DNA from 2 places in the Guptibacillus hwajinpoensis genome. Region 2 is predicted to be linked to the other one. Evidence: riboswitches for the same ligand, from Rfam matches in the RefSeq annotation. Region 2 holds a riboswitch; the other holds the start of a gene.
The links. Region 2 has a riboswitch for S-adenosylmethionine ahead of ABFG93_RS00295 (homocysteine S-methyltransferase family protein). Riboswitches for the same ligand answer to the same signal wherever they lie in the genome.
Positions count from the first base shown of each region.

Region 1 (16,454 bases), 280 kb from region 2:
CAGTACTCCTGTAGCGATCCATGAAATCATAGTAGGTGCTAAAAGATATGTAAGAATCATTTCTTTTATTGTTCTACCCTTTGAGATTTTAGCAGCGAATACACTATGAAGCATTGCCCATGTAGCACTATAGGCAAACCAAAAGACAGTATTACTTTGAATGTGCGACGGTGCTCCTTGATGAACGGAGTCCGTGTTTAATGAAATATTAAGATAATTGGATAAAAGAAATGATACGCTATCTGAGAAATAGTTTAATATAAACACCCCGGGGCCAGCTACTACAATGAATAGAGCAAAAAGTCCAGCTAAATACATATTCAATGTACTTAAACGCTTGATCCCTTTTTCAATTCCTAAGTAGGCACTAAGTGAAAATAAGAACACCCAGACAATGGTAACAATGATCGTCATTCCAAATGTCACTTTTATATCCAAAAGTGCTGATAGGTTATTTGTGATAATCGGTGCTCCAAGGCCGAGGGTTACAGAAGCACCTGCTAGAATACTAATCAGAAAAAGGATGTCCAGGACTTTTCCGCCCAATCCATCCGTAAACTTATTACGAAAGATCACACGACAGGCCTCAGAAATCCTCATTAACGGTCGCTTTTTCACATGGAGAATATATCCCATCGCAGGAGCACTCATAACAAAAATAGCGAACACTTGAAATCCCCACAAGAACATGCTATATGTGTTCCCCCAGAGAAGCGCTTCTGCTGACCCAGGATCTACCCCGGCAGGTGGATCGTTAGCTACTGAAGTCCACTGTAGCATACCCGTCCGCATGTTTGTCGAACCTACCCCCATTGCGATCAAAATGGATGCATATTCAAATAATGTAAAGCGAGGTTTTTCCTTTGGGTCCCCCATTACAACCTGGCCATATTTCGAAAATGAAAAATATAAACCAGCTGCTACTAGAATAACTCCATACCATAGATAGCCCCAACTGAACACATCTACTATGTAATCAAAAATCGAATTAAGTAATTTTAATGACTCTGCCTCATATAAAGCAAATGGAATACTGATCCCAATCATTATTAATAATGATGGAATAAAAATTTTGTAATCAATCAAAGACGTTTTACTCATAGAATCCTCCCCTATTTTTTTCTCTAATTTAGGTTCTCTTGAGAGACGATAAAAGAGAATATGAGAATCTTCCCTAATATTAGTAATTTTTTAATGAATTGACGACTTATTAATGCCTGGAGAGGACAATACAATAATATGTAAATTTCACTTTTCAGTACAAAAAAGTACCGCCCGATTAATCGGACGGTAAAAAGGGGGAAAAATTATGTTAGTTTAGAAATACCCCGTATAAAAACAGATAAACCTGTTTTTTATTTTTTTGAGAAAAAATATTTTCACATAACCCCTATGGACCCTGATGACTCAAAATATTCAGTTCATCATTTTAGATAACAGAATCTCGTTGTTTATTTTCCCCTTTGTCAAATGCTACTTATTCTGAAGCATATTCACTTTCATCCGGCCTGTAGCCATTCTTCAATTCACGAATTGTTAAACCAAAATCCATTTGAAGGTGAGGGTAATCTTTAAAGCTTTCCCAATCCCCGCCCCATTCAAATCCAAGATCTTTTGCGATGGCTACCACATCCATCCAATCAGACTTTCCATTACCATTATCGTCACGTTCCATATCCCATACCACGTCACCGTTATTTAGTTTTAATGCGAAATCAATGGCTAGCCCATAATTATGATAGGATCCACCACCCGCTACGTTCGTCACAACCTGTCCATCTTTTGAACGTCCACGTTCATAGAGCTCATTCTGTTCTTCTTCCGTTCGATGGCCATCTGTTACAACAATTTCAATTCCATTCTGACTTGCTCTTCTTATTAATTCATCTCTCGCATCCGTAACAGCCGGGTGAAGATCAGTTGGCATCAGGACGTCTTTCTTTACAAGAAAACCATTCGACTGGTTTATATCAGTGAATACGGTTATGACCACGATACCAATTCCGATCAGAAGGAGGAAAGTTTTGAGTCCATTCGATATAATTTTCAACTTAACAAACCCTTTCCCATCCCTTTCTAGTAATCTGAGAGTAACATATGAATTCATAGATAAGAAGTCTTTACTCCCATGATTCTACTAAAATGTTACGAATGAATAACACTTTCGCATAAATGAGCGATGTTTCCTAAAAAAAAAGTTAACTCACTTCCCTAATGAAAACCCTTCGAACAGACGGCCCCCAAACGGAGCAAGCACTTGATCTACAAGTTTAATCACGGCTTCTTTTTCTCGCGTCTTATAATAATGATCAAAAACGGTAATGAATTCAGTTGCTAAATCGCTGTCATAATTTCTTAAAGCACGGACAATCCACTTTGAAGCACCAATCCATTGACCGTTCGTTCTTAGCACAAATTCATGGAGCTTCTCTGCTAAGGCACTGGCACAAAATAATTCTTCCCCTCCAGTGGCTCCGATAAAGTCCTCAAGAACATCGGTTAGAAAATAACGCTTTACCCTAATAGTCTCCTCTCCCCACTTTTCCGGTCCGCTCCTGAGCAGGGCTTTCGCTTCTACTTTTAATGTGTCAGCAACACCATTATTTTGAAGAACCAAACCTTCTGAGATCATTTTTGGCAGTGAGGGCCTTGCTCGCTTACAATCACTTTCGTAGTACGATTGATAGCTTTTTAGATTATGTACATACCATTCAACAGGCCAGCCTGCATAGAAAAAGCTCTCTCGATAAGAAACAGATACTGACAAATCAAACACTACAATATCAAGATCAGAAGTAGCCGTCGCCTCCCCCCTAACAACACTTCCTGCGAGGAAAGCCGCTTCACAATTTGGGAATTTAGAAAATACTAGGTGTTTAGCAGTTTGTACAGCGTTCGATAACGTTTTCACATTTACTCCCCTTTTATATTAGCTTTCTTATATGGTAACGCATCCTCACACATCATTGCATATCCTTCATTTTGTTAGTCGATACAGACTTCCTCGATCAAGATCTTTTTGGTAAACTTTTGAAAGACGCTACTTTCAAGGGGGGAATACTCGTGAAGCGGATCATGGTAATGGGAGTTTCGGCAGGCGCGGGGAAATCTACATTTGCACAAAAGCTTGGAGAAATCCTTCAAATTGATGTGCATCATCTTGACGCTCTTTTCTGGAAACCTGGTTGGAAGGAAGCATCGCTTGAAGAGTTTAGATCCTCACAGAATGAGATTGTCACCTCTCCCCAATGGATTATCGAAGGAAATTATAGTAATTCCTATGATATTCGCGCAGATCATGCGGATACTATTATTTACATTGAGCTTCCAAGAATGATATGCATCTATCGGGTTTTGAAACGATGGATTACTCATATTGGACAGACGAGACAAGACATGGGCGAAGGATGCAAAGAGAAAATGGACTTGGCTTTCCTGAAATTTATCTGGACGACTTATCACCCTCGCAAGGAAAAAATGAAAAGTAGATTTGAACAATTCCAGCAGAATGGGTCTGAAAAAAGCATTATTATATTACGAAACAAGTCGGAAATCGCTGATTTTCTACATAATCTGCAGCCAAAGCATACAATTTTATAAGAACCCGTGATAAGATAAGATGCAGTATGTTTGAATAAGAGCATTCCTGTTCAGACTGGAGATAGAAAGACTATTTAAGCACATGGAGGCATTATGCTAACTTTTGAAGAAAAACTAGAGATTATTGAATCATCATTCCCTGAACTTACGCGAAAAGATGTTTCGCTTGGACGCGTGAATTTCCACTATGAAGAAGCGGTTATAGATAAGAAAAATGTTGTTTATCATCTTCACCCGAATGGAAACGGCTATGTATTCGCTGACCTTATTGAAGGCTATCCATTGGACGAAAGAGGCATGGTTAACATTCGTGACTTCTCAAGCAATGACCTTCGCAAAATCATTCGTGAATCGATTGACTCTCTTTCGGTACTTCCTGGTTCGGATATAGAAGTTGAGATCTGGATGAATGATGAAAACCAAACGCTCGAATTGATGTACGAGCCAGAGCTCGAACTATGGAATGTGTATGCAGGAGATATTCTAGATGGAACGTTCCCTTCTTATAATGAGGCTGTTCAGTATCTGGACGAAGAAGGATTTACACGACAATAAGACAAAGTCTCACAATTTCCTATCAGGGGTTGTGAGACTTTTTTTCGTCTTCATCCGTAGAAAAGAAAACCCTTTTGAAAGGAAGTGATGATGTGTTCTTCCGAATCTTCCAAAGGTCCTCTCCAGTCGTTCAACGTGTGTTAGTCGCCTCTGTACTTGCTCTTCTTAGTGGAGGTGTCGCTCTCCTTTTGTTCCTGTGAATTCCTATTATCATTTATAGCCGAAAGCAGGCAAATCAACTGCTCCGGCTTCCCATTCATCCAATCGATTTGTAAAAACCAGTTGATTTCCCCAGAAAACCATATCCTTCATAAAACCGGTGCGCAGCCTTTCTCTCTTCTCGATTTCCACTATTCAGAACAACTGTGAAAGCCCCTGCATCGATTGCCTGCTTTTCCGCTTCGGTCATTAATTTTGTCCCCGCTCCTTTTTGCCTATGCGGAGCCGAAGTAATCATGGTAATAATCCTAGCAACCCGTATGTCAGAAACATAAGAACGTTCTATGTGCATGCCGAGCATGCTAATCAGCACGCCTTCTTCTTCTAAAACAAGCGTGGTATAGTTGCTGTCATCCATAATTCCCTTTATTCTATCTTTAAGCTGTGAGCTCGAAACAGGATAGCCCATTTCCGAGAGCAAAGAGGCGATGCCCTCTTCGTCACCAGTCTTCGCTTTTCGTACCTTCATTTGACACTCTCCTCTCTTAGTACATGGTTGTTGTATCTTCTAGTAACCCTTTTATTTGTAAAAAGCAGAAGTAATGGAACGATAAGAATGAGCAAACCAACTACTCCTATCCAGCCAACTGCATCCCACAGGATCCCAACTCCTGAACTACCTGCTGCTACACCCGCATAATAACTGATTAAATAAAAGCTCGATGCACCGCTTTTATGATGCTCTGCCGTACTCGCTACTGATGCAGATGCCATTGAATGGGCGATGAAAAAACCGCCACACACCGCACTTAAACCACTAACCACTACTATAACAGCGTGTGAAAGTGTCATAGCAGTGCCTCCAGCGAGAATAAGCAACCCCACCATCATGGTACGCCTCAGGCCAACATTAGATGAAATTCTTCCTGCAACAGGAGGAGAAATCACACCCAGTATGTATGCAAAATAAGTAAGAGAAATCCATTTTAATGAAAGTGAAAAAGGCTCTTTCTCTAAATAGAATGGCAAATAGGTCCATACCCCTGTAAAGATAACTTGAATAAGGAATCCGACCATAAAAAGTGATAATAGCCTGCGATCGGTTAGGTGCACAAGCATCTCTTTCACATCATTCGTGATACTCCGGTTGCCTCCTTTAAAAAAGCGAGAATCCGGAAGTAACCAATAAAAACAGAGAGCTGCTACGATAGCAAACGCTGCAAGAATCATAATACTCATTTGCCAGCTGTATAAATCAGTTAAATATCCTGCTGCGACACGTCCTCCGAGTCCCCCCATCGCGTTACTCGCGATGTATACGCTTGTTGCAAGCCCAACACTTGAAGGCGCCACTTCATCTGCAAGGTAGCCCATGGCTGCTGCCGGAATACCTGCAAGGAAAAACCCTTCAATACTCCGAAGCACCATAAGCAGGGAGAACGAATTTACAAACGGTATGCCAATCATAGCGCTGATCACGAAAAGAAGTGAAACTTTCATAACAGCTGTTCGCCCGTACCGGTCAGAAATAAAACCTAGAACAAGCAGACCTGGAATCATCGTCATAACGGGGAGCAACATAAGTAAGCTCGCCGTTGTTGCGCTCCGGTCAAACTCAAGCGCAAAAACGGGAAGTAGCGGCTGAAACGCATAAAGTGCTGAAAAAACAAGTAAAGCACCGCATCCTAGACTCGCTGCAGCTCGCCAGAACCCTGCATCTTTTGATGTATATGGTTTGTTTATTGCATTGTTCATAGAATCATCACCTTTTTATATGCTTCATTTTATTTTAAATCAGCTGGGAATTGGGTCAAATCAATCCCCCACACGATTGGCATATAAAAGTAGATGGCAAGCGTGATGATGATGATAGATGTCATATTAAGCCAAAAACCCGCTCTAGCCATATCAGGAATTTTCAAATAACCTGAACCAAAAACAACGGCGTTCGGTGGAGTTGCGACCGGAAGCATAAACGCACAGCTAGCCGCAACCCCAGCACCAATCATTAACGCATACGGATGTACTGAAATGGCTGATGACAGTGATGCCATAATAGGAAACATCATCGTTGCTGTTGCTGTGTTAGACGTAATTTCTGTCAGGAATATGACAAGGGCTGTGACAAGAAGCAAGATGACGAAGAGATGAATCCCTTCAAGAACGGTTAACTGTTCTCCAATCCACTTTGCGAGTCCAGACTCCTGAAAACCTGATGCAATCGCAAGGCCTGCCCCAAATAGAAGCAAAATCCCCCACGGAAGTCCTTTCGCTGTCTTCCAGTCGAGTAGAAATGATCCTTTCTTTGATGGGGCCGGTATAAGAAATAGAAGCATCGCAGCTATCATGGCAATGACGGTATCATTTATGTTTGGATTAAGCTCACTCAACACAAACGAACGGCTAATCCATGCCAGCGCAGTGAGCGAGAAAACGATCAAAATCACTTTTTCCTCAGGTGACATTTCACCAAGATCTTTTCTCTCTTTCGTAATGACTTCTCTACCTCCTGGAAGCTCTTTAATCTTCATTGGAAAGGCCATTTTCACTAGATAATACCAACAGCCAAATAGAAGAATGATCATCAGCGGCACGCCAAACATCATCCATCTCGCAAATGAAATTTCAATGCCGTATAGTTCATTTACTACAGCCGCAAAGATCGTGTTTGGCGGGGTTCCAATTAATGTTGCAAGCCCACCGATCGAAGCGCTATAGGCAATTCCAAGCATTATCGCCTTTCCAAAATTAAACCGCGGTGTTTCCTCCTCGGTATTCATATCTAACTGTTCTGATACTTGATAAATGACAGCCAGACCAATTGGCACCATCATCATAGATGTGGCTGTATTTGAAATCCACATCGATAAAAACCCTGTTGCAACCATAAATCCAAGTACAATTCGCTCCGTACTCGTTCCGATTGCTGATATAATAACAAGTGCAATCCGTTTATGTAGGTCCCATTTCTGCATTGAAAGCGCAATCAAAAAACCGCCCATAAAGAGAAAAATCGTATTGTCACCATAAGCCGAAGCGGTTAAATCACCTTCGAGTCCACCTGTAAGTGGGAAGAGTATAATCGGCAGAAGAGACGTCGCTGGAATTGGGATCGCTTCTGTAATCCACCATGTTGCAATCCATGCCGTACTTGCGAGCACAGATAGGCCCGCCTGTGATAAACCATCGGGATGAAAAAAGGCCATTAGAAAAAAGAATAGTGCAGGACCAAGTAGTAAACCAATCACTTTTCTTCGATTATAAGCAGGTTCTGGTCCAGATTGCTTCACCCCGGTATTTTTTTGTGAAGATTGAGAAGGGATTCCCGGCGTGTTTGCAGAAGCGAATGTTAAGAGCTCCTTCGCTCGATCATGTTCCTTCCATAACTGATTTATAAAAAGTCGTCCTTGTTTCATAGCTGTTCCTCCTCTTATCCATTAACCTATAGTTTAGAATCTCAGTCCTTTTCCTGTCAATTTATTCACAATTTTGGTACTATTTTACTCGAAGAAAAAAAGGACTTTTGTTGCGTTTTATTGAAGTGAAGTCTTTATAGCGTAATCGAACCCCCTTTTATTTCCATTAGGGGCGAATAATATAAGTTGATAACACACTCTTCACACAATTCCTACTTTACGAATCCGGTTATTAACTACACCTTTATTCTTCAGGGTTTACTACAAACTTGCTTAAATTCGATTCAGGGGGTATTTGATGAGAAAGATACAACAGACAACAATTAATTCGGTTGTAAAATACGGACAAACAAAGCTTCCGAAATCCGCTAATACAGAGTGTCCAGAGTGTGCAAATGACGCTTCATTCCAATTAAAATTCGATTATCAAATTAACCAGGCCGTATTTTCAACTTTCTCACGTTGTTCGGTTTGTAAAGAAGCCGTTCTTTTCGTTCTAATTAAAACAACTCATAGCGATCGCGGGGAAGAAGTTGAGTTATTTGTACACCAAACTTCATTCACACGCGAACCACTTGGCAGACTAATCGGGACGTCCAGACTTCCGGACGATCTAGAGAGAGTATATCGCTCAGCAGTCAACGTACATAATATGAAAGATTGGACAGCAACAGCAGTTATGGCCAATCGCGTGCTTGAAAGCATTACAGGTAGCTTCCTGTCAGAAAATGAGCTCGGGCAACCTTTATCCAAGCAGCTAGAAGCTCTTGCTAAACAGATTGATCTTGAAGAACCAATCATTAAACTCGGGCAACAAATGGGAAAAGGGAGCAACTTGAACAACTTGCTCTGTCTCGAGAAAGAAACAAGCGAAGAAACCGCAAATCTTATTATTGATTTATTAGACTCATTGATCGAATACTTGTACATTCTTCCCCAGCGAATTGTCAATCTTCAAAAGCAGATTGAAGGATAGCAAAAAGACAGGCTCCTCGATAATGAAGGAGCCTGTCTTTTCTATTTACTCTTTGATCGTTCACACTTAAATTTATGTCTTTCCTACAGCTTCTTCCTTTTTCTTAAATCCCGGATAGTTAATTGAAATCGCTACGATACCCGCCACAGCAATTAAAATAGGATAAATAGAATACGGCAGCAGCGCAAGTGGCGAAATGGACGCAAGACCGGCAGCCGCAAGTACCTGGGCGCCATATGGCAGCATCCCCTGCACACTTCCGGAAAAAATATCAAGAATGCTGGCTGATTTTCGCGGATCAACCCCATATTCTTCTGAGATATTCTTCGCAAGTGGTCCACCCATAATGATGGAGATCGTATTATTTGCAGTCGATAAATCAAGCACACTTGCAAGCCCGGCTATTCCAAACTCAGCTCCTCGACGCGAGTTTACTCTGCTTAAAATTTTATCAAGCACGTATTGAATCCCGCCATTGTGCTTAATTACCTCGATCATACCGCCGATGATAAGAGCAATCATTGCCAGGTCTTCCATACCTTTAATGCCTTCCGTAATCGTAGAAACAAGACCGTTCATTCCAAATGAACCATTGTACAGTCCTACAATCCCTGCAAATACCGTGCCACTAACGAGTACAATAAGGACATTGACTCCAGCGATTGCAGCCGCCAGCACACCTAGATAAGGGATAATTGTGATAAATTCAAAAGCACGATCGCCACCGACTGTAGCGTGTGCTCCCATCGTCATCACGCCATAGATGATGGTGGTGATGACTGCTGCAGGAAGAACGATGAGAAAGTTCACTTTGAACTTGTCTTTCATTTGTGTATTTTGCGTTCGCACTGCCGCGATCGTTGTATCGGAAATCATGGAGAGGTTATCCCCAAACATTGCTCCACCAATCACCGCTGATAAAGCAAGGGCTGGTGCGACACCTGTCTGTTCAGCAATCCCAATTCCAATTGGAGCGAGTGCCACAATCGTCCCCATTGACGTACCCATCGAAATGGATATAAAGCAACCGATCAGAAACAGGCCGACAATTAAAAGATTTGCAGGCAGGATTGAAATGCCCAGATTTACAATGGAATCTACCGCTCCAATCTTCTCAGCTGTTCCTGCAAAAGCTCCAGCTAGCAAAAAGACAAGAATCATCAAAATGATGTTTGAATTACCCGCACCGCGGCAAAACACCTCAACCTTCTTCATAAAACTTTCTTTTTGATTCATAGATAGCGCTACTCCTGCTGAAATCAATGAGGCAAGAATCACCGGCATACTATAAAAATCTTTTGTAATAATTGCTGTCCCAATAAAAAGTACAATAAATACGCCAAGCGGCAGCAATGCCAGGCCATTTCCTTTTATCTGATCGTCCATTGTCTCTATCTCCTTCTTCTGTCTACTTCATTACAGTTACACTAAAAAAGCCCACTTCAAGAGAAGAGGGCCTTACTCTTATCTCTCAAGATTTCTCTTGCTGGAAGCAGCACCTTTCTGATCAACAGAGGTTGCTGAAGCTTCATTGGGCCAGGTCCCTTCACTTCTCTTAATAAGTAATATGCAGTTATCAACGAACAGCAGTGTAGCACGCATTATTCTGATGAGTCAACTGTGAATGACTGGGATATAAAAAAACTCCTTTGATAAAGGAGTTTGATCCTAGCTGATTTCGTGCTAACGTGCCAGGAATCGTTCGATATCTTTCATAATTAATTGTGGACGTTCTTCAGGAAGAAGGTGCCCAGTTTTTTCATAAATGATTAACTCCGCATTTGGTAAATCTTCACTTAAGCGTTTCCCCACCTTGAGTGGCACCACTCGATCTTCCTGGCCCCAAATTAACAGGCTAGGTGTATGAATTTGTTTCAGTTCTGCCTCAGAAAGGTCGCCTTCACGATCACGAATCATTCTTACTAGCGAACGAAAAATGCCTTCATTGAAAAACGGCTGAATGTAGCCATCCATCATCTCTTCGTCAATCAGCTTTGAATCATAAACGCAATTCAATAAATTTGCTCTTACTCCTTTGCGGTACAGCCAGCGTTTCAAATATACAGAGAAAAACGGTAGATAAGAAGTGTAAACGAGACTTTGCTTTGCTTTCTCAAGGTATCCAGAGCTGCAAAGCAAGATGTTTCTGCTAACGAGGTTACTCTTTATAGCGGAAGCTCGCATCGCCACCTGCCCTCCCATTGAATGACCAATCATAACCGTCTGTTCAACAGAAAGCCTTTCAAGCAGTTCCACTACCACTTCTGCATAATTCTGGTAGGAGTGAACGAAACAGTTTGATTTCTCACTTCGTCCAAATGGCGGAAGGTCGATAGCAACTACCGTATACCCTTTTGTAAGTAATGGGATCAGTCTTCGAAAGCTGAAGCTCGAAGATAAAAAGCCGTGAAGGAGAGTAATAACGGGTCGGTCCGTCGCTTTATTATTTTTATAATACTCATAGTGAATGTCAATGCCTTTAATGTTTTCTTTGTAATGGTTAAGGTGCTCAGCTAATAACATCTCTTATCTCACTCCGGATTTTGGTTTATACCTATTTTACCCGGTTTTACGAATGAAAAACTTTTCTCTTCATGGGGAGTACTACCATTCTACCTCGCTTCCACATGAACAAGATCTGTTAGTGGAATCCTTCTTTTCTTCTCAGTGTCATCAATAATGCGAAACTCACGGTTAAGCTGATCGAAATAATGAACATAGCCATGTATAACATAGGTTTCACCGTCTTTAAAATAATAAAAATATAGCGGGCGATGAAACGCCATCGCTTCACAAATCACTTCATTTATCTCTTCTATTTTCTGTTCATCCAATACTGGTTTATCTTCTTTTCGTTCTGCCGCCTTCCAACCTCTCAGCTCTTTCACATGCTCTGGTAACATCATTGACGTCCATTTAATATTTCCACGATCGCGAATCACGTGCCAGCAACTCCTTTCTACGCTTTGTGACCTCCGACAAGTTTACTTCTATGCAGTGCTGTACCTCCCTTTGTATAGGAAACCGCGCGCAGCAGCGCATCTGAACCGTATTTCTCTCTGATTGAATCCATTACATATCCAAGGTCGTGCTGTTTCGGTCGTTTTTCGTTAAAGAGATCCAGCTGCACTTCTTCATCATCACAAATGTTAGAAAGGCTAATGGAAATTTTCCGAACGGTTCTTCGCTCATAGAACTGTTCAAAAAGCTTTAAACACGCTCCATAAACTTCAAGTGTAATGGATGTTGGGCTATCAATGCTTTTTGACCGATGAAACCCTCCCCCTCCTTCATCCTTGCTGTAACCAATACCAAGACTGATGGTGCGTCCCGCCTTCCCCGCACGCCTCGCCCGTCTTGCTACCTCTTCACTCATTTCAAGAATCACGTGTTTAACTTCCTTGGGATCATGATAGTCACGTAATAAAATTTGGCTTTTTCCGAAGCTGATCTGCCCCTGCATAATGGGAGCACCCATTTCCGAAAGGTCTATTCCCCATGCATGGTGATAGAGTTGATTCCCCATAATTCCAAACTTCTGCTCAAGCAGATGCAAAGGATAATTCGCAAGCTGCTTCACGTTCCTGATGCCCATCCGGTTCAGCGTGCGCTCTACTCGGGGACCAATCCCCCACATTCTGCTAAGCGGTTCAAGTGACCAGAGCTTCTTCTCAATATCATCGTACGTCCACTCTGCAATACCACTTTTTTTCGCCTCAAGATCCAGACAAAGCTTCGCCATCAGTAAATTTGGACCAATCCCAATCGCACAGGGCAGTCCGAACGTCTCGCTGATCTCGTCTTTAATTTTCTTCGCTACTTCAAACTTGCTCCCCCAGAGCTTTTCTGTTCCATCGATCTGAAGAAACGATTCGTCAACACTGTACGTATGGATACACTCAGATGGCACATACCGATGAAACAGCTTCGTAATTTCCATAGACTGTTTTAAATACGAGGCCATTCTCGCATTTACAATATGAATTCTTTCGTCATCAGGAATTTCAAACAACCTACTACCTGTTCGAATACCAAAGTCTCTTTTTAAGGCAGGTGAAGCTGCAAGCACAACGCTCCCCTTCCGTTCTGTGTCACCTACAACAGCCAGATGACATGTAAGCGGATCAAGCCCCATTGCTACTGCAGAGCAACTTGCATAAAAGCTTTTCATATCAATACACAAAATCGTTTTCTTTTTAAATTTTGAATAATCCATCTACACCACCCCTTTCATAAGTTAAACAAGAACATTTGTTCTCTTTTATCTATACCCGTATTTTACTCGAATATACGTTCTGTTTTCAATAAGTACTTTCTTCCAGTCTTAAAACATCTTGACGCCAAAAGATTGATTCGCTAAAGTATCCAGGAAGCTAGAGAGGGGAATGGCGCTTGGAATCCATAACATTCACAAGAAAATTAGTTATAAAAACGTTGGAAGATTATTTTGGAGATGTATCACTTATTCCGCTGACAGAAGAAGAAATCCACCATATTATCCTTCATTCACTTGAAAGGAAAAACGAGCAAAACGAAACTCCCTTCCATATGATTGTTCACGATCTTGTTTATGAATACATAACCACCTGAGCCTTTTGAATCATGTGGTTTTTTGTTTTACAGTAATAACGAACCAGTTACGTATCCAAACGTATAGGTCTCATTTATCAAAATTATTTAAATAGTTTGAATTTTTAACTTCTCGTGATAAAGTAATCTCATCTTAATCACGAGAGGGGAAAAGGAATGAGAAAGAAGAACTTACTATCGATTGGATTATCCGTAGGATTGGTGAGCAGCATGCTCGCTCCGACATCGTCATTCGCAGCTGACAATTCAAACATCAATAAAGAAGCAGGCACACCTTCTTTTGTTTCAGGGAAGCTGACGAAGGCTACTTCTAAGAATCCGAAAGAAATTTTATTCGATTACCTTAATGATCAAAAAAGCCTGTATCAATTTAGCGGATCAACCGCACAAGAATCCTTCGATATTTTATCCACCGAGAAAGACGAGCTTGGATTCACAGTCTTTCGTTTGCAGCAGTTGTATGAAGACACACCGGTTTATGGGTCAACTCAAACAGTCCATGTTGATAAAGATGGCGTACTAACAGCTGTTTCAGGTACTGTTATTCCAGATCTCGGATCGAAGAAAGAGCTTAAGAAAGCAACGAAATTCAAAAAACAGGACGCCATTCAAAAAGCTGAAACGGATCTTGGCTTTACACCTGACTATGAACAAAAGCCAGAGTCCACTCTTGTCGTCTATTCAGAAGGTGAATCTGCAAGCTATGCCTATCATGTGACGCTTAACTTCCTTTCGCCAGAACCAGGAAACTGGCAATACATAATTGATGCAACAAGCGGAGAGGTTCTCACTAGCTTCAACGCGCTCCATGAGGCAAAGAAAGAAGGAGTCGGTAAGCCAGGCGGTGGTGGTAACGTAACTGGAACGATCACAACAGGCACAGGAACGGGCGTCCTTGGTGATCCAAAAACGTTTAACACACTTCTTTCTTCCTCTACTTACTATTTAAAGGACACAACAAGAGGTGACGGTATTTTTACTTACGATGCTGCAAATCGGACGAGGCTACCAGGCTCGCTCTGGGCTGACGCAGACAATGCATTTAACGCAAGCTACGATGCTGCTGCAGTAGATGCCCACTATTACGCCGGTGCTACGTACGACTATTACAAAGACGTTTTTAATCGTGATAGCTACGACGGAAATGGCGCGCCGTTAGAATCAACTGTGCATTACGGACGAAATTATAATAATGCGTTCTGGAACGGAAGTCAGATGGTATACGGTGATGGTGATGGTTCTACCTTTGTTTCTCTATCCGGAGGCGAAGATGTGGTAGCTCATGAATTAACACACGCTGTAACAGATACAACAGCCGATCTTATTTATCAAAATGAATCAGGTGCTTTGAATGAATCCATGTCAGATGTATTTGGTACCCTCGTGGAATACCACGACAACAACAATCCAGATTGGTTAATTGGGGAAGATATTTACACACCTGGCACATCAGGAGATGCTCTTCGTTCTATGTCAGACCCATCTCAGTTTGGGGATCCCGATCATTATTCCGTCCGTTATACAGGAACACAAGATAACGGCGGCGTTCACATTAATAGCGGAATCATGAACAAAGCAGCCTATCTGCTTAGCGAAGGCGGAACATTCTACGGTGTAACAGTATCAGGCATCGGCAAGGACAAGCTTGGCGCTATTTACTATCGTACTCTCACACAATACTTAACTGCTTCTTCGAGCTTTAGTCAGATGCGTTCAGCTGCTGTACAGGCCGCTACAGACCTTTACGGAGCAAGCAGCTCAGAAGTGCAATCTGTTAACAAAGCTTTCGACGCAGTCGGCGTTCAATAATGTGAACTGTGAAGCTTTTCCGTATATGAACCATTTATTTGGACAGCTAGCCCTTGTGCTATCTGTCCTTTCTACTTGTCCAGAGGTTTTATAAAAGTGGAATCGGGAAAAGAGTGGCTAGAATACGTTAAGGAGGTTGCGGCAATGAGTATTTTTAAAGAGGATGCATTGAAGCATGATCACATACTTATCACAGGAGCCACGGGTGGTATTGGTTACGAAACAGCAAAAGCAGCCGTTCAAGCTGGTGCCGCTGTTACAATAACCGGTCGTAATGAAGAGAAACTGAATAAGCTAAAAAGAGAATGTGAAGGGCTTTCTAACGATGCGAAGATAGCAAGTATTCCTGCTGACCTTATGAGCGAAGATGACCGTTCAGAATTAATTGAAAATGCCATTAACCAGAATGGAAATATTACTGGCCTAGTAAACTCAGCGGGAATTGGTGGCGGTGATACGCTCGATAAGCTAACAGAGGAAGATCTCAGAAGAGTAATGGATCTTAACTATACGGCGACAGTGCTGCTTACCCAGGCTGTCTATCAACGGATGCGTGTGGAAGGACAAAAAGGGGCAATTGTCAACCTCTCCTCTCTTTCAGGATTACGCGGAACCTATGGCAATACAGCATACAGCGCATCGAAATTTGCCATAACAGGATTTACTCAGTCATTTGCACATGAAGCCATTCAAGATGGCATCCGAGTTAATGCGGTGTGTCCTGGGTTTGTTGACACTGAGATGGGGCGGAACAGCATTGAATCAAAAGGAAAAAGAGAAAATAAAAGTTTTGAAGAAGAACTAAAAGCAGTAGAAGAAGCAATGCCTTCTGGCAGAATTACTCAACCTGAAGAAGTAGCAAACAGCATCATTTATCTTCTTTCTACCGCTTCAGAAAACATTGTTGGAGAATCTCTAAAAATATCAGGTGGAAGCGTGATGAGGTGAGGAAAAGGTGAAGACCCTTTTCCTTTTTTTATGAAAAAAAGAGGATGAACGAGAAATAGGAAGCAAATTAGAGGGGAACGACTTTTAAAGTCGAAGTAAGGGAGAAAGATTTAAATAGCAGCCTCCTCCGCCCCCCTTTATATGAAGCGGTCCCCAACGTCCCCTGAATGATTCCCATTTCAGTTAGATCGACTTAGAGAAGGAGGATGAATGAATGCAAAATGAGTTATATGAAATTGGAAATAAAATAATCACTGACCGCTATAAGTTAGGGAAGTTCATTTTTGCTCTCCAGGATGAAAACTACGGAAGAAAACTTAAGCTTTCGAAAATAAAGGAAAATCAGATACTTGATTGGCGAGCAGAGCTTTGGAGTACCTAGGTAAAGCAATTTATCAGGA
Region 1 is NZ_CP156674.1:3,825,425-3,841,878, reverse strand. Features, by position in the region: partial or broken gene ABFG93_RS19860 (BCCT family transporter) at 1-1,101, opposite strand, end outside; gene ABFG93_RS19855 (M15 family metallopeptidase) at 1,478-2,050, opposite strand; gene ABFG93_RS19850 (nucleotidyltransferase domain-containing protein) at 2,204-2,911, opposite strand; gene ABFG93_RS19845 (topology modulation protein) at 3,064-3,600, shown strand; gene ABFG93_RS19840 (hypothetical protein) at 3,694-4,155, shown strand; gene ABFG93_RS19835 (GNAT family N-acetyltransferase) at 4,412-4,843, opposite strand; gene ABFG93_RS19830 (MFS transporter) at 4,840-6,069, opposite strand; gene ABFG93_RS19825 (SLC13 family permease) at 6,099-7,730, opposite strand; gene ABFG93_RS19820 (hypothetical protein) at 8,029-8,706, shown strand; gene ABFG93_RS19815 (Na+/H+ antiporter NhaC family protein) at 8,779-10,092, opposite strand; SAM riboswitch class I at 10,168-10,271, opposite strand; gene ABFG93_RS19810 (alpha/beta fold hydrolase) at 10,390-11,229, opposite strand; gene ABFG93_RS19805 (YolD-like family protein) at 11,319-11,648, opposite strand; gene ABFG93_RS19800 (DNA polymerase thumb domain-containing protein) at 11,666-12,922, opposite strand; gene ABFG93_RS19795 (YqzH family protein) at 13,099-13,296, shown strand; gene ABFG93_RS19790 (M4 family metallopeptidase) at 13,453-15,105, shown strand; gene ABFG93_RS19785 (SDR family NAD(P)-dependent oxidoreductase) at 15,250-16,053, shown strand; gene ABFG93_RS19780 (hypothetical protein) at 16,268-16,435, shown strand; gene ABFG93_RS19775 (STAS domain-containing protein) at 16,423-16,454, shown strand, end outside.
Region 1: linked by a shared signal. The riboswitch ahead of ABFG93_RS19815 (Na+/H+ antiporter NhaC family protein) and the one ahead of ABFG93_RS00295 (homocysteine S-methyltransferase family protein) in region 2 are both predicted to bind S-adenosylmethionine.

Region 2 (16,454 bases):
ATAAATGAGGGTAGAAACGAGTAGAAAATATAGAAACATGACATAGTAGATAATATCTGGTGCAATGCCATCAATAACAATATACTTAACGCGAGATAAGGCGACATTTCTGACAGATTGAGCAAGTTTTGATAAAGTAAGAATGGAATCTGAATGGATGGAGGCAAATCATGAATCTATTTGATGAACGAATCGACCGATATGAAACTCACTCTGTAAAGTGGGATCACACAGATGCCATTTTTGAAAAGGAAAACCTGTTGCCGATGTGGGTAGCGGATATGGACTTTAAAGCGCCACAAGCAGTCATAGATGCATTAACGAAGCGAATACAGCATGGTATATTCGGATATTCCATGCCAACAGAAGACACAAAGTCATCCATTCATAGCTGGCTTAATCGCCGCCATAACTGGACGATCGAGAACGATTGGGTTGTGTTTACTCCAGGGGTCGTACCTGCGCTTTCAGCTGCAGTAAATACGTATACGAAGCCAGGAGAGAAAGTGATGATCCAATCACCTGTTTATTACCCATTTCGCGATATGGTGGAAAAAAGTGATCGGCTCGTGGTCGATAATCCACTGAAAATGCAGGATGGAAAATACGTGATGGATGTTGAAGATTTGGAAACAAAGCTTAAGGATCCAGAAGTAACGATGCTTCTTCTCTGTAATCCGCACAATCCGGTGGGGCGAGTTTGGACGAATGATGAACTTTTAACGCTTGCTGAACTTTGTTTAACACACGATGTACTTATTGTGTCTGATGATATTCATTTTGACCTGATCTTTAAAGGGCACAAACATACTCTGATCTCAACGCTTTCAGAAGAGATCGCTAACAATACAATTACGTGTATTGCACCAAGCAAAACGTTTAACCTTGCCGGGATGCAGTTATCGACGATTATTATTCCAAATGAACAGAAGCGGGAGCAGTTCAATACTTATATGGGGAAACTCGGATTGTTTGCTCCGAGTCCGTTTGGCATTATTGCTGTAGAAGCCGCATATACGCATGGTGAGGAATGGCTTGAGCAGCTTAAAAGTTACTTAGAAGGAAACCTTGCGTATCTAACGTCATTTATAAATGAAAGACTTCCAGAAATCGATGTGATTGAACCTGAAGGAACGTATCTTGTCTGGCTTGATTTTAGAAATTTAAAGATGAATCATGAAGAACTTGAGCGCTTTATTCAAGAAGATGCGAAACTAGCCCTTGATGAGGGGTACATTTTTGGAGAAACAGGCAGAGGATTTGAGCGTATAAACATCGCGTGTCCTCGTTCCCTTTTACAAGAAGGCTTAGAGCGACTGGAGCAAGCGTTAACTAGTAGAAGATAACAAGAAGAGGCCCTTAAATCGGGGCCTCTTAGTTTAAATAAAATGAAATTTCTCTACGTAAAGGTAGCTCAAGTACAGGGGAGTAGGAGCGGGAAAGGTTTTAAGAGAAGCCGTATATAACATTCACTTGGAAAGCAGGGAACGAAGGTAAGCTTTCGTTAGCATCTTGCTTCAATCGATGTAATCTTCTTTGTAATAGATAGAGGAGGGAGAGTTCCCAATGAAAAACGACATTCAATTAGTGTTCTTGTAAAAGTTAACCTGAATGAAAGTCTAGTTTCCATATGATTACTTTGATACCATCTAATTGAAACATTTAAACATGATTGAATCTATAGAAAAGTTTACATAAACAAAAATAGCACTACATTTAAAAAGACATGAAAAAGTTATAAAAAAAGTTACATAATTGCATGAAAAAAATAGATTTTTTGTTATGATAAAGAAGATTAAATGGATAAAAGGTTCATCCATACGAATAGTTAGAAAGAGAAAGCGGGTGATTGTTATTAAAAAAGCAACCAAAGGACTTCTTACCATCCTACTTTTCTCTGTTCTTGCCTTTAGTTATCTAAAATCAGCTGAAGTTTATATCGACTATAAAAATGACAAATATAAGCACACTGCAAGTGCGATAAGCCTTGAAAGCAGCTTGCATAAGAAGATCGATGAACAGAACATCTATGAAATACAACTACATAGAAGCGACTCAACTGAAAAGGAGATTGTGACTTCGATTGAGGATGAATTAGCCATCATGAACTGGATTAACAATCTGGATAAAACCGAGCTAACGCAACTTCAAAATCATCGTGTTCAAGTCGATGATGCCGATATCATTATTTATTTTAAAACAGGTAAAGAACTGAGACTGAACTTCGACAATGAAACAGTTGTCATCTCGAGAAACGATAATGATAATAAAACGTTTAAATCGTATTTGCTAAGTACGTATGAACTAAGTGACGATTTAAAACGAATCCTTGATATAGAATAAAATTTTAATTCCGTCTCACTATCTTAAGTTTACTTAACGATTGAGATGGAATTATTGTTTTTAAACTGACTTCCTATAATAAGTATTATGTTAACTTAAAACAAAAAGAGCCAGAACAATAACTATTGGTTCATGTTCCTATAATATCAATTATTAGGAACTTCCCTCTCTCATCCTGTAGATCGATTCGTGTGATCTCATAACTTCTGGTTCCAAACCATAATCATTAGGTTCAACCTAATAACTCTAAGTTTCAGGAGGTTCAATAACATGAATGTGACGCAAGCAACCGATGATTTCTTGATGGCACTGCAGATTGAAAAAAACCGAACACGATTCGAAATTACTCACATGATTTAACTGTTTTTAATGCATTTCTCATTCAGTACAACCGTTCGACTGATTTACACTGATTTATCACTGTCTACCGTTCGCCGTTTCATTCAGGATCAAGTGTTTCAGCATGGCGCGCGTCAACGTCGTATATCGTGTCTCAAATCCTTTCGCCAATACTGTCAGCAAGAAAACTTGATTGAACTGGACTTTATGGCCGGTATCACAGCTCCCAAGTCAGATAAAAACATTCCAACGTATATGACCTTAGTTGAGCTGAAAAAGCTATTTCGTTTTTTAGAACATGATCATTCTAAATATGCGATACGGAATGAACTGATGTTTAAGGCTGCTTGCAACAACTGGCATGCGCCGACAGGAAATTGTGGATTTAACCTGGCGGCAGCTGGATCTACTTAGGTTATTTTTATAGATTTTTGATGTTAAGTAAAAAAGTTTTTGGCAATTTAAAGATTCTATGTGATCAAAATGAATATGATAACTTTGATAATGAGAAGAATTTTCATGCTAGTCCAGTCTTAAGATTGGAATATTCGTTGCCATTTGATTTCTCAACCTTAGAAACAGTTAGTTCCTTATCATTCATTTGGACAACATCGCCTACCTTGTAGACCTTATCTTTTTCTTCTTCTTGCTTTTTGCTGGTATGTGACTCATTTGTTGCAACAGCTTCAATTTCTGTTGAAGTTTCTTCATCATTAGAAGGATGGTCCCCTCTCATTGTTTGTATAACTCAAAACAACAAAAATAGTTGCAATAATAACAAGAAGCCAACCTATGATTGGGATTAATCCCAGTACAAATGAACAAATAGCTAATACCAAGGCAGCTGTAGCATAGTGTTTATTCTCTGCTGACAAATGAACACCCCTTTTATTATTATCTCTTTAGTGTATTGGTGTTTTTTCTAAAAATTCTCTATACATAGCACTTCTTCCTTCCTTTAATAAAAATAGAGCAACGAAATGGTATAAAATTCGTCGCTCATTTTAGTCCTAGGTTTCATTTTTGCTAGAGGTAATTGCCCCGATAAACACGCGACAACTATATGGTGGTTGGAGCTTTTTATGGTATCAGGCTTCATCGTATTTATTCTGTCTAATTCACAAAAACGGAAAAAGAATTTTCCTTCTAACGAAAGTCATGAAAAGTGTTATTGCAAATGTTTCAGAACAAGTGTTCTCAGGAGCGGTTTTTAGCACTTTAAATGTAGATACGGTATGTTTAAAGTACGAAATACGTACTGTTTCTCTTCTCATCGTTGAGGACAATATGTATGTACTCAGTCTTAAGGATAAGAACAAAAAAGCCACTTACGGTGGCTTTTTTCTCGTTAATTGATTCTTTTTTCTGTTCACCTTTCTATATATCTGCCCCTATCATACTCTTCCTAAGTGACCACTTTTCTAATTTAACAATTTTCATATTATGGTCTTATGGTCAGTGAAAAGTTGAACACCAGTAGAGTTTTCATTCGGATAGATACGAGCGCTCATGACTTTTTCACCCTCTTGTAGGAAAATCTCTACAGAAGAACGATCAATAAAAATTCTCAATGCTAACATGTTATTCTTTAATGAAATTGGAGCCTTGCGAATCCCTCCTGGTCCTTTGCCTGAATGATCTCGATTTATGATGAATTCTTGATTTAAAACGTCGTATGTAAGGATGGTCTGCTCTGTTAATGATCGTTACAACGGACCTTCAATCCGAATTGAGATGCATCCATGGCATCGATTATAACGTTTATTTCCATGGTGTCCCCTGACAATCCCTCTAGAGTTAAATCCTGTTCTACTACTATATTCTTATACAATAGATGATCATAGCGCAAAGCTTCAAGTTCTTTTACTGGAAGGCACTTTAATTGATTATCCTCGATTGAGATTTCTCTCGGTAGCGTTAGAGCTCCTGCCCAATGGTCTTTTCGTTCAGGCATATCACTTTCCCACATTGCCATCCAGGCTACCATAACTCTTCTTCCTTCCCCATCAAGTGTCGTTTGAGGGGCATAAAAGTCAAACCCGTAATCAAGAGGATGAAACGAGTTGAAATCAAATTCGCCCTTATTCAAATCAAGGTTTCCAAGAGCATAAACAGATTGATGGAGATTTCGATATAACTCGCCTTCTGGCTCTACTCCTTGAGATGACATGATCAACACATCGTGACCATCCAAATCAAAAAAATCAGGACACTCCCACATAAAGCCCATATTTCCTTTACCCTTTGCAACAACATTTATGAACTCCCATGATAGTAAATCAAGAGAACGATACAGGAGTACTTGACCAACACGGTTGTTTGTTTGAGAACCTAGTACACAGTAATAATAGTCACTTTCTATCCAGACTTTTGGATCACGAAAATGGTTCGGATGAATATCACCCGCTGGTGCATGCGAAATAACAGGAATCGCAGCAATTTTTTCAAAGGTTACTCCATCTTCACTGACGGCTATACATTGAACTTGTTTAAGATCCGTGTCATGATCTGTACTGGTCCATGTATTCCCCGTATAAAATAGATATAGCTTCCCATCCTTCTCAATTGCACTACCTGAGAAGCATCCATCCTGATCATAAGGCTCACTAGGGGCTAGTGCATTCGGAAGGTGTTCCCAGTGAACGAGGTCTTTACTCCTTGCATGTCCCCAGTGAATATTGCCCCATTCAGTTGAATAAGGGTGATGCTGATAAAATAAATGATAGTGGTTTTGAAATACACTAAAACCATTTGGATCGTTCATCCAAAAAGCGGAGCTGTAACATGATAATGTAATCTCCATTCATCAGCATTATTAGCTTCAATCCTATCTCGAATCGATTCCGTTGCTCGCTGAATTTGTTTACTGTGTTTCAAAGTATCACCTCAATTATATAGACTAGTACAGCTTATACACTCTTGCTTCATAAGGCTTTAAGGTTAGTTGATTAATCGTTTCTGAATCATTCACCTCATAATTGGTTATCAGCAACTTATGAGATTTATTCTTCAATTCTTCTGGGAGTTGAAACTCAGCTTCTTCTGCAAATAAATTCGTGATGATCAAGATTATGTCATCATGTAAATTTCTTGTGTAAGCATAAATTTGTTCATGCTCAGGCAAAATCAAATTGTATTTCCCATAAATTAAAACGGGATTGCTTTTTCGAAGTGAAATAAGATTTTTATAAAAGTGATAAATAGATTGACTTTCTGTAATCGATTCCTCTACATTGATCACTTTATAATTTGGATTAAGCTTTAACCAGGGATCACTACCTTCTGTAAATCCTGCATTTTTCCCTGCAGACCACTGCATTGGCGTCCTGGAATTATCACGACCTGATTTCCAAATGACTTCCATGATTTCCTGATGGGATTTTCCTTCTTCCACTTCATGCTGATATAAGTTCTTAATGGCTACATCATCATAATCTTCAATTGATTCAAACTGTACATTGGTCATTCCTATTTCTTGTCCTTGATAAATAAAAGGTGTCCCTTGCATTAAAAAATATAACGTGGCAAGACACTTACACGATTGATTGTGATACTCTTTATCATTTCCCCATACGGATACAGATCTAGGGAGATCATGGTTTTCTAAGAAAAGAGCATTCCATCCGCTTCCATGAAGTCCATTTTGCCACCTGGTGAAAACGCTTTTAAGCTCGTGAATATCAAGACTCTTGTCTTTTCCTTTCTGCCAGAGATCGTTGTGTTCAAATTGGAAGATCATATTAAATTTCCCATTTACTTCCCCAACCCAATCATCTGCTTCTTCTACTGTAACCCCGTTGGCTTCACCAACCGTCATAATGTCATAGTGATCAAACGTTTCTCTTTTTAATTCTTCTAGGAAGACCTGAATTCCTTCACGATTGCGATGTCCATCCAATGAAGAGGCGTATCTTTTATTTAAAGGGTTATGGACATCTGGAAACTCAGGTACTTTCTTTATGTGTGATATGGCGTCGATACGAAAACCGTCAATTCCTTTATCTAGCCACCAGTTGATCATGTTATACAAATCATTCCTGACATTAGGATTTTCCCAATTTAAGTCGGGTTGTTTACGAGAAAATACATGCATATAATACTCTTTTGTTTGACGATCAAGTTCCCATGCTGATCCTTCAAAAATAGAAGCCCAATTATTTGGCTCCTGACCGCCTTTTCCAGGGTGCCAAATGTAATAATCTCTATATGGATTATCTTTCGAAGATTTAGATTCTATAAACCAAGGGTGTTCGTCAGACGTGTGGTTAATAACTAAGTCCATGATTAATTTCATATCCCGCTTGTGTAATTCGGATAGTAATTTATCAAAGTCAGCCATGGTTCCATATTCCGACATGATTGCTGTAAAGTCAGAAATATCATAGCCATTATCGTCGTTTGGTGAGCTGTAAATTGGACAAATCCAAATCACATTGACACCTAGATCCTGTAAGTAATCTAATTTAGAAATCACACCCTGGATATCCCCTATTCCATCTCCATTGGAATCTTTAAAACTTCTTGGATATATTTGATAAACTACTGCTTCTTTCCACCATGCTTGACTCATTGTTCTCCTCCTAAACTATCTGTGAATGAATCATCGATACTAAACTACTTTACTGCACCTTCTGATACTCCTTTAATAATTTGTTTCTGGGCGAAGAAATAGAAGATAATGACTGGAATGATGGCAAGCGTCAATCCAGCTAGTGCTAAATGCCATTGCTTCGTATACTCTCCAAAGAAGAAGAACATTTTAAGCGGGATCGTAGCATTCGCTTCGCCTAGTACAAGTGACGGTAATAAATAGTCATTCCAAATCCAAATAACGTTTAAAATCCCAACAGTCACTGAAATAGGTTTTAGCAAAGGAAATATAATATACCAAAACAATTGAAGGCGATTTGCTCCATCGATAATGGCAGCCTCATCAAGTGACTTTGGTATGCCAGTCATCGCCCCGTGGTATAAGAAAATAGATAAACTACATCCAAATCCGAGATACATGAAAATCAGACCCGCCGCATTTAACAAATCTGCTTGACCAAAAATGGAGACAAGAGGAATCATGACAGATTGAAATGGGATAAGCATAGCTGCGACAAATACAAAGAAGATAATGCCGCTTAGCTTACTTTTATTTCGAGCCAAAGCGTACCCTGCCATAGCCGAAAACAATATAATAATAGCTACACTTACCCCAGTAATAAGCAATGAATTAAACAAAGATTTTAAGAATTCAAGGTCGTTAAAGGCTTTAACGAAATTTTCTAATGCAAGTGATTGTGGTAACCCAAGGACCCCAGCAAAAATTTCTCTCTTCGTTTTAAACGCATTCACGATCATTAAATAAAAGGGCGCAATCCAGATCAAGCCTAAAACTAAACCAAGAACTTCCACGGAAAATAGATTTTTACTTTCTTTATTCATTTTCATTACATGTCTACCTCCCGCTTCTTATTGTAGTAAACCTGCGTTAATGCAATAACAGCTACGATTAGAAAGAAAATGACTGCCTTTGCTTGTGCATATGCCATTTCATTATCTGAGAATGCTGTACGAACAATTTCCATAGCAACCATTTGTGTAGAGTTAAATGGTCCCCCATTTGTTAAGGAAAGGTTCTGATCATAGATTTTGAAAGCCATTGACAGAGTTAAGAACATACTAACCGTAAAGGCAGGTGCAACAAGCGGGAAAGTAATACTTTTAAATCGCTGTAATGCGGTCGCTCCATCAATTTTAGCTGCTTCAATTAAATCCTTTGGTATATTCTCCAAGTACGCAATATAAATGATCATGATGTAACCAGCCATCTGCCAGGAAGTTAAAATCACCAGTCCCCAGAAACCTGTCTCAGTCGTTGATAGCCACCCCTGCATACTTTCAAGTCCAAGGAGATTCCCAACGTCTCCAAAAACACTGATGAAAATAAATTGCCAGATAAATCCGAGGATCAATCCACCAATTAAATTAGGCATGAAGAAAACGGTTCTAAGCAAATTGTTTGATTTAATATTTCGAGTAACAATCAATGCCAGACATAGCCCGAACACATTAAGTAAAATGACAGTTACAACTGAAAATTTAATAGTAAACCAAATTGAATTCATAAACTCTTCTTCAAGAAAAAGATTAATATAGTGTTCAAACCCTATAAATTTTGTAGCCGTTAGTCCGTTCCAGTCTGTAAAGGAGAAAACGAATCCGTATATAAACGGAATGACGACAACAATTCCAAGAGCTACAATAACAGGTGAAAGAAATATCCAAAACCATTTATTTTGATTGTTCATTGAAACCCTCCTTGTTCACAATATGCCATTTATTTTGTAACTTTTAAAATGCATTAAATAAAAGTGAAACTAACCACCCAATCACCCTGGATTGTTAGCAATATTATTGATACAGGGTTATGTTATTTTCGTAACTCTTCCCATTTCTGCTTTGAATCTTCTTCTAATTGTTCCCATGTCATTTTATCGCTAAGATACTTCTGTACATTGCCACCAACATAATCTCCCCACACTCCAGGGTATCCAAGGAAAACCCAACCGGTGGTATCGCCATTAGAAGAATATTGGTAAATCTCTTTTGAAATAGGGTCTGCAATTTTCTCCGTGTCAAAGCCTTCATAAGCAGGGATAAATTTAAAGTCTTTCAAAACGGCTTCCTTACCGACTTCGGAAGTATACATCCAATCTATAAAGTCTTTAGATGCCTCAATCACTTCTTCATCACTATTGTTGTTGACAGCCCAATAGTTAGGAATTCCTACTGGAAGCTTTCCTTCAGACCCTTCAACTGGAATTGGCATGATACCAATATTTTTTTCTGCAAACGCCTTATCCATTTGTTCTACAGAAGGGTAAATCCAATTTCCTTGCTGAATGATTGCTACTTTCTGAAGAGAGAAGTATTCCTCTACTTGTTGAGAATAATCAAGACTTAAAACGGGTTGAACTGAATACTCCGTTTGCAAATCTATCATTCTTTGAAACTCTTTTCCTTTTTCGAATGCAACTGTTTCAGCGGTAAAAGCCTTCAACACCTGCTGATTGAATTCTGGAGCAAGAAATACATTGGATAGATGGTTACCAGGTACCCATTTTTCTTTACCCGGGAATGCAAATACCGCTTCAAGCCCTAATTGCTCTTTTTGACTATCCAGTTCATTAACCGCTTTCTCAAGATCTTCATAAGTTAGAATCTCTTCAGGTTTAATTCCTGCCTCTTCAAAAACCTTTTTGTTATAAATAAAACCGTATCCTTCCTGGTTAAAAGGAAGGCCATGGACTTCACCATTTTTAGTAACAGGGTCAAGACTGCCTTCTAAAGCTAGTTCAGCGGCTTTCGTATCAGATAAATCACTTAAGTATTGTTCATAATTAGCGGCTTCCGTTGGTCCAGCAATACTAAAGATTTCTGGTTCATCTCCTGAAGCAAATTTTGTTTTGAGTGAGCCTGCATAATCAGATCCTCCGCCTACAGCAGAGATCTTTATATCTACATTTGGATTTTCTTTTTCATATTCTTCTGCCAGATCCTCAAACTGATCTTTGAACTCTACTTTGCCCTGGAAAACTTCAATAGTTAATTGATCTCCTTCTGAAGAACTTGATTCGCCGGATGAAAATGAGCAACCACTTAATAATGCACTCGAAACTAGTAAAGATGAAATAAGCTTTTTCCCTTTCAAATTCAACACTCCTTAACTATATGATATCGGTTTCACAAAAACACAAAAAAATTTATAGTGACTTGGTGACAAGAATAACAACTTAAACGGTCTTATGGGACTAATTAATCGAAAAAAATATTTATGGTATCGGTTTCATAAACACTCAAAAAAAATTAATCAAAGACCTTTCAATCACCCCTTTTCTTATTAATTTGTATTATAAGGTAATGTGGTATCGGTTTCAATGAATTTTAGAAAAATTTTAAATAATTTTGATTATGTGGACTTTCTCGTAATTAATTCTACAGGCAATTTGATGTTTTCAGGCATGGTGTTGTTTTTTTGCATCATTAAAGCCAACCCCTCTACTGCCTTCTCTCCGAGTAAGGAAATTGGTTGCTTGATCGTTGTCAATTTTGGATGGAGCATTTCAGCTAATGGTTGATCATCGAAACCTATTACCGCTATGCCATTAGGTATAGGAACTCCTTGATCATTTGCTTCAATCATTACTCCTGCAGCTACCTCATCACTGCCAGTAAATATGGCTGTAGGGCAATTATCCATTGTTAAAATTTGTTTTAAAACAGATTTCCCATCCTCAATTGAATGCTGATCAATAAAGATCCAGTTTGGGTTTAGAGAGATACCAGCCTCATTTAAGGCCTTTTGATAGCCCTGATTGCGATCCTTGTCTTTTCCGTCTTCAGCAAATAAGCCACCTGTACAGTAGGCGATTTTAGTATGTCCCTTTTCAATTAGATGCTTTATGCCAATATAGGCTCCTTGAGACTGGTCAACTCTTATAGATGGCACATCTGTATTATTTAAATATTCGTTACAGAATAAAATCGGCCCATACTGAGTATACGAATGAATGATTTCTGCATCATTTTCAATAGATGTCATGATTACACCGTCAATTTGTCTTGTTTTCAATAAATTTAAGAAGGATAATTCTTTCTCCTTATTTTCGTTGCTTTGAAAAATTAAAACCTGAAAATTATTTTGATAAGCTGTTTGTTCGATTGAATTAACTAAGTAAGAAAAGAAAGGATTAATAATCCTTGGAACAATAACTCCGATTGTACTTTTAAGATGACCTCGTAACCTTCTTGCAGCAGGATTTGGGTAATAACCTAGTTCGTCCATTGCCTTTTGTACAAGTTCTCTTTTTTCTTTTGATATGTAAGGATGATTATTTATTACACGTGAAACAGTCGATTTTGATAAACCGGATCGCTTTGCTACATCTGAAATAGTTACCAACTTTGCTCACTCCACAACTTGAAATCTGAAATCAGTTTCATATTATTTTATCAAGAAATGATAAGAACTACCAGACCTTTATTGGTAGTAAAGCATAAACGAATGGGCTTCATTATAGAAATCCCATTCGCTTTTTTAGCAACTTGACTTGTTACTAGTATTTGGATGATTTAAAACTTCGACACATGCTCCTATTAAATCATCAGCAATCAAGGAGGCATTCACGTTATACCTTTTGAGAATAAAATAGTGAATAATTGAGAATTAAAATCCTTATTTAATCACTATATCAAATGATTTATAGAACTTATTGATAAATAGGACACTGAAACATATGAATAAAACCCAGTCAAAATCCAGTCACTAGAAAGCCTTTTAACCAATGCTATGTACTAATTTCGTTAAATCACTTTTTCGGCATCCACCTTTGAAAATGATCAATATTCGACCTACTAGTTATATACCATAAATGGAATATAGTGTTTGGAACACTTCCAAAAAATCAAATTCTTTTTACAACTAAAATACCCTATGAACAGTTTGAGTTTTTTGATTCATCCATATGGACTGTATCAAATTTATAGATTACCTCATAATACTCATTGTTTGTTTTCACCAAAGTTAAACTTGCTGATGGTATAGCTGAAGTAGACCATAGTTTTTGAAGTGTATTTTTTTCAAAGTAATCTATCAATAGTTTAAGTGCAATTGAATGCGTTACTACAAGAACATTTTCATTTCGATTTTTATTAACTATACTTCTTACCGTTTTCACCATTCTATCTTGGACTTTAACAAATGACTCAATGTTATCGCTTGAAAAAAGATGTGGTGTTTCCCAAAAAGATAACCATTCTTCAGGACTTTCCTTTTCGTTTTCTTCCAAAGTCTTACCTTCCCAAATTCCAAAAGAAATCTCTCTAAGACTATTGAAGCTAAATACTTCAAGAGGTCTTTCCCCTTTAATTATTTCAGCAGTGTGAACTGCCCTGTTACTCGTGCTGGAATATATAGCATCTAATGGAACATCCAATAGTCTTTTCGACAATTGCTTCGCTTGATTTATTCCTCTATCGGTTAGGGGAGAGTCTTTCCACCCTTGCATAAGATTCTTAGTGTTCCACAAAGTTTCTCCGTGTCGTGTAAGATATAATTTCGTACTCATTTCTTCCCCCTATTTCTCTTCTCTACTTTATTAATACTATAACCTCATTAATACTATAACTTCTTATTCCATTTTATCTGTCTTAAAGCTACATAGAGCGCTTACTTTTTATTAAGCAAACGCTCCTCTTTAATTGAATACTTGAAACTGAGACTTATTGATCTACATCCCTTTTCTCGCTCAATAATCTTTCTTTATTAGGTTTGTCATCATCCAATAAAAAACCAGCCCAATTTAGTCCAAGGTTATCGGTATTTTCTTGCCAGTATAGAAGGCGAGTATAGTAATAATATATCTTTTCGATTACTGGTTCTCGAAAGTCATCTTTACCGTATTTATTGACTATTGCCGTCAGTTCATAAATGGGCAATCCTAAAGCGTGTGTTTCCACATGTATAGTAGCCCCAGCATGACCAATTGCTTGGCATAAAGTGCCGTATTCAATGTCGTCAATTTCTTTTGCTACGGCATGCGATTCTAAGATAGCCCTCTTTGCTATGGGCATTTTGATTTTTCCCCTTGCCCAATCCTCACAAAGCTCTAGACAAGCTCTTGGTCGCCGTTCATCCGGATATTTTGCTTCAAATTTATCTAAAGGTAATTTTGCGCAATCTAACGCCCACATGACGAGAGTTCTATGATTTTGTAGTTGAATAAGTTCTTTCAATTCTTGCAAACAAATGCTATCACGAGAAAACAACAATTTATTTTTTTTCTTCATTTTAATTTCTACATCCGAAAACATATGATCTCCCCCCTTATCCCCTGATCAAACACCGATTGTATTTTACAATTTTTCAAACCAGTAAACATCATTATTATTACTAAAGTATAGCTCCGATATAACAGAAGACTCGACATCGAGATGTTTCTTTAATGTAGAATAAATTGTTCAAGACTGTTTATTGATTATGGAAACCGAGCTACAATTTTTTCGAAATAAAAAACACCTCAGCAAAATCATTAGTTATTTGCTTGTAAGGGTCTACTTTCAAATCACTTTTCATTTTCTCTAAACCATCTTTATAATCAGCATCGTTTATTAAAGTCAGTACAGAGATGTCTCTGTTTTCAGCGTGATGGACGTAATCAGCTACAGCTATTTGTTCCATTCGATACTCCATCCTTAGTTTAACTTCAAAATCCCTCTTAATAAGTTCTTGGTATATCAATTCCTTATTCCAAAACCTCTTTAAGTCTTCTTCATGATCAGAAGGAAAGTAATGATAAACCCACCATTTTGGAAAATTCCATTGATTCTTAATTCGTTTTCCTGTATTGTAAAACGCAAGCGAAATAATAAACATCTAATTTTCAAAATGAATTCTTTATTTGATTCATGATTTAAGCATACGTCTCATGTTAAGTGTGCAACTGTTTTTTCAAAAACCACATAATAGTAAAACTTATCCAGAGAGGTGTAGGGACTGGCCCTTTGATACCTCAGCAACCAGCCATTGGCACGGTGCTAAATCCAGAAGGTAGTAGTTATACCTTGAAGATAAGGAGACTCTTTATACATAAAGGACCCCCTTATCCAAGGAGGTCCTTTATTTTTTTCGAAGAAGATGATCACCATGTCACCCAACAGGATTGAAACGATTTTAGCCCGTACCAGACAGAAAGTCAGCGTCTCCCTGTTGAAGGGCATTCGCTTTCTAATAATAAACTACTATTACACATGGAAAGGTTGTTGAATGAAATGAAACGATCATTAGAACAAAGATTACAGGATGGACCCGTTATTTGTGGAGAAGGCTACTTATTTGAGCTAGAGCGCCGCGGCTATTTACAGGCCGGATCCTTTGTACCTGAAGTAGCCCTGGATAACCCCCAGGCACTAAAACAGACGTATCGTGACTATATGCTCGCAGGCTCCGACGTCGTCTTAGCCTTTACCTATAACGGCCACCGCGAAAAAATGAGAATCATCGGCAAAGAGGATTTATTAGAGCCGCTTAACCGCCAGGCCATCCGTCTAGCCAAAGAGGTTGCTCAGGAGCACCCTGAGGAAGAAGCACTCGTAGCCGGGAACATTTCCAACACGAACCTGTTCAACCCGGATGATCCTGAAGCTGTTGAAAAAACAAGAAGCATGTTTGCGGAGATGATCGGCTGGTGTAAGGAAGAAGGCGTAGACTTTGTGAACGGCGAAACCTTCTATTACTATGAAGAAGCGCTGATTGCTCTCGAAGAAATCCAAAAACAAAATCTCCCTGCCGTGATCACATTCGGTCTGATGGGCGAAAACATTCTGCGAGATGGCTACGAAGTAGAAGAAGCCTGCCGCTTATTAAAAGAAAAAGGCGCTCTTGTTGTGGGGATGAACTGCTTCCGCGGACCAGCAACGATGCAGCCGTATGTAGAGAAAATCCGTAATACGGTGGACGGTTATGTAGGTGCCCTTCCCATTCCTTACCGCACGACGGAAGAACACCCTACCTTCTTCAACCTGCCGGACGGTAGCTGTGCTTGTACACTTCCAACGGAAACAACGTTCCCAACGTCCCTGGATCCGCTCTACACGAACCGGTATGAGCTTGCTGAGTGGGCCAAAGAAGCGCACAGTATTGGTGTGAACTACCTGGGACTCTGCTGTGGAGCTTCTCCGGCTATGCTTCGTGAAGTGGCAGAAACCGTCGGCCGTACAGCTGAAAACTCCACGTATTCCCCGGATATGGAGAAACATTTCCTGTTCGGCAGTGACGACACGCTGCAGGATCACATTACATCTTATAAGACGAAAGCATAAGTAAAAACGCCTGTCCCAAAATACGGACAGGCGTTTTTCAAAGCTTCATTCTTTTTTTGCATGGGGACGGTTCCGAATCTTCTTATTCAAGATTCGCCCCCATTAGTTGAAGACTCGAAATCAAGATATGAGTATAATATTTCGGATTTCACAAATTATGACTTTGTGTTGTTAGTTGTATTAAAAAAGCTCACAAATTGTGGAAGAAGGTATTTATTGAATTAAGAGTATTTAGATTCCCATTCACAAATCATAGTTAATTGATTATCTTTTAACTCAGCATAAATAATCCCGTCCATTTTTTCCATCAAGCTTTTAGCAATTGATAAACCTAGCCCAGTACCACTTCCAGTCCTTGTCTGATCCGCCTTATAAAAGCGATCAAACATTAGGTTTACTTCTTGTTTACTAAGTTGATGAACAGAGTTGGAAATTTTAAGTTGAACAACTGAATTAATTCTTCTTAGGTGGATGGTAACATCTCCAGTTGAGTACCTAATTGTATTTATAACTAGATTTTCTACCACTCTTTTAACTGCAGATGGGTCGACCATTATCATAATATCATTGTCTGGGATATGAATTTCAGGCTCTATATTTCTTCTATTAAACTCCTCATAAAATCCAAATAGTGCCTCTATAATCAAAGAGTTGAACTTAACTATCTCCATTTTCAAAGGATAATCTGCTTGTTCGATAATCGATAGCTCGAAAAAATCCTCAAGTAGTATTTTTAACCTTCCTGCACTATTTTTTATCGTTTCTATGTATTCCTTTTTCATTTCAGGACTGATTTCATCCGATTCTAGAAACTGTATACCCTAGGATCGATGTCATAGGCGTTCGAATATCATGAGAAATATGGGATATGGCCTGTTTCAACTCATTTTCTGTGGAACGCT
Region 2 is NZ_CP156674.1:46,377-62,830, forward strand. Features, by position in the region: gene ABFG93_RS00220 (MalY/PatB family protein) at 171-1,346, shown strand; gene ABFG93_RS00225 (hypothetical protein) at 1,846-2,343, shown strand; gene ABFG93_RS00230 (hypothetical protein) at 2,872-3,096, shown strand; gene ABFG93_RS00235 (hypothetical protein) at 3,200-3,418, opposite strand; gene ABFG93_RS00240 (hypothetical protein) at 3,396-3,557, opposite strand; gene ABFG93_RS00245 (GH32 C-terminal domain-containing protein) at 4,119-4,367, opposite strand; gene ABFG93_RS00250 (glycoside hydrolase family 32 protein) at 4,379-5,485, opposite strand; gene ABFG93_RS00255 (glycoside hydrolase family 13 protein) at 5,582-7,252, opposite strand; gene ABFG93_RS00260 (carbohydrate ABC transporter permease) at 7,297-8,121, opposite strand; gene ABFG93_RS00265 (carbohydrate ABC transporter permease) at 8,121-8,981, opposite strand; gene ABFG93_RS00270 (ABC transporter substrate-binding protein) at 9,104-10,384, opposite strand; gene ABFG93_RS00275 (LacI family DNA-binding transcriptional regulator) at 10,643-11,635, opposite strand; gene ABFG93_RS00280 (histidine phosphatase family protein) at 12,165-12,800, opposite strand; gene ABFG93_RS00285 (putative immunity protein) at 12,955-13,545, opposite strand; gene ABFG93_RS00290 (hypothetical protein) at 13,724-13,912, opposite strand; SAM riboswitch class I at 14,204-14,308, shown strand; gene ABFG93_RS00295 (homocysteine S-methyltransferase family protein) at 14,503-15,552, shown strand; gene ABFG93_RS00300 (sensor histidine kinase) at 15,774-16,334, opposite strand; gene ABFG93_RS00305 (histidine kinase dimerization/phospho-acceptor domain-containing protein) at 16,348-16,454, opposite strand, start outside.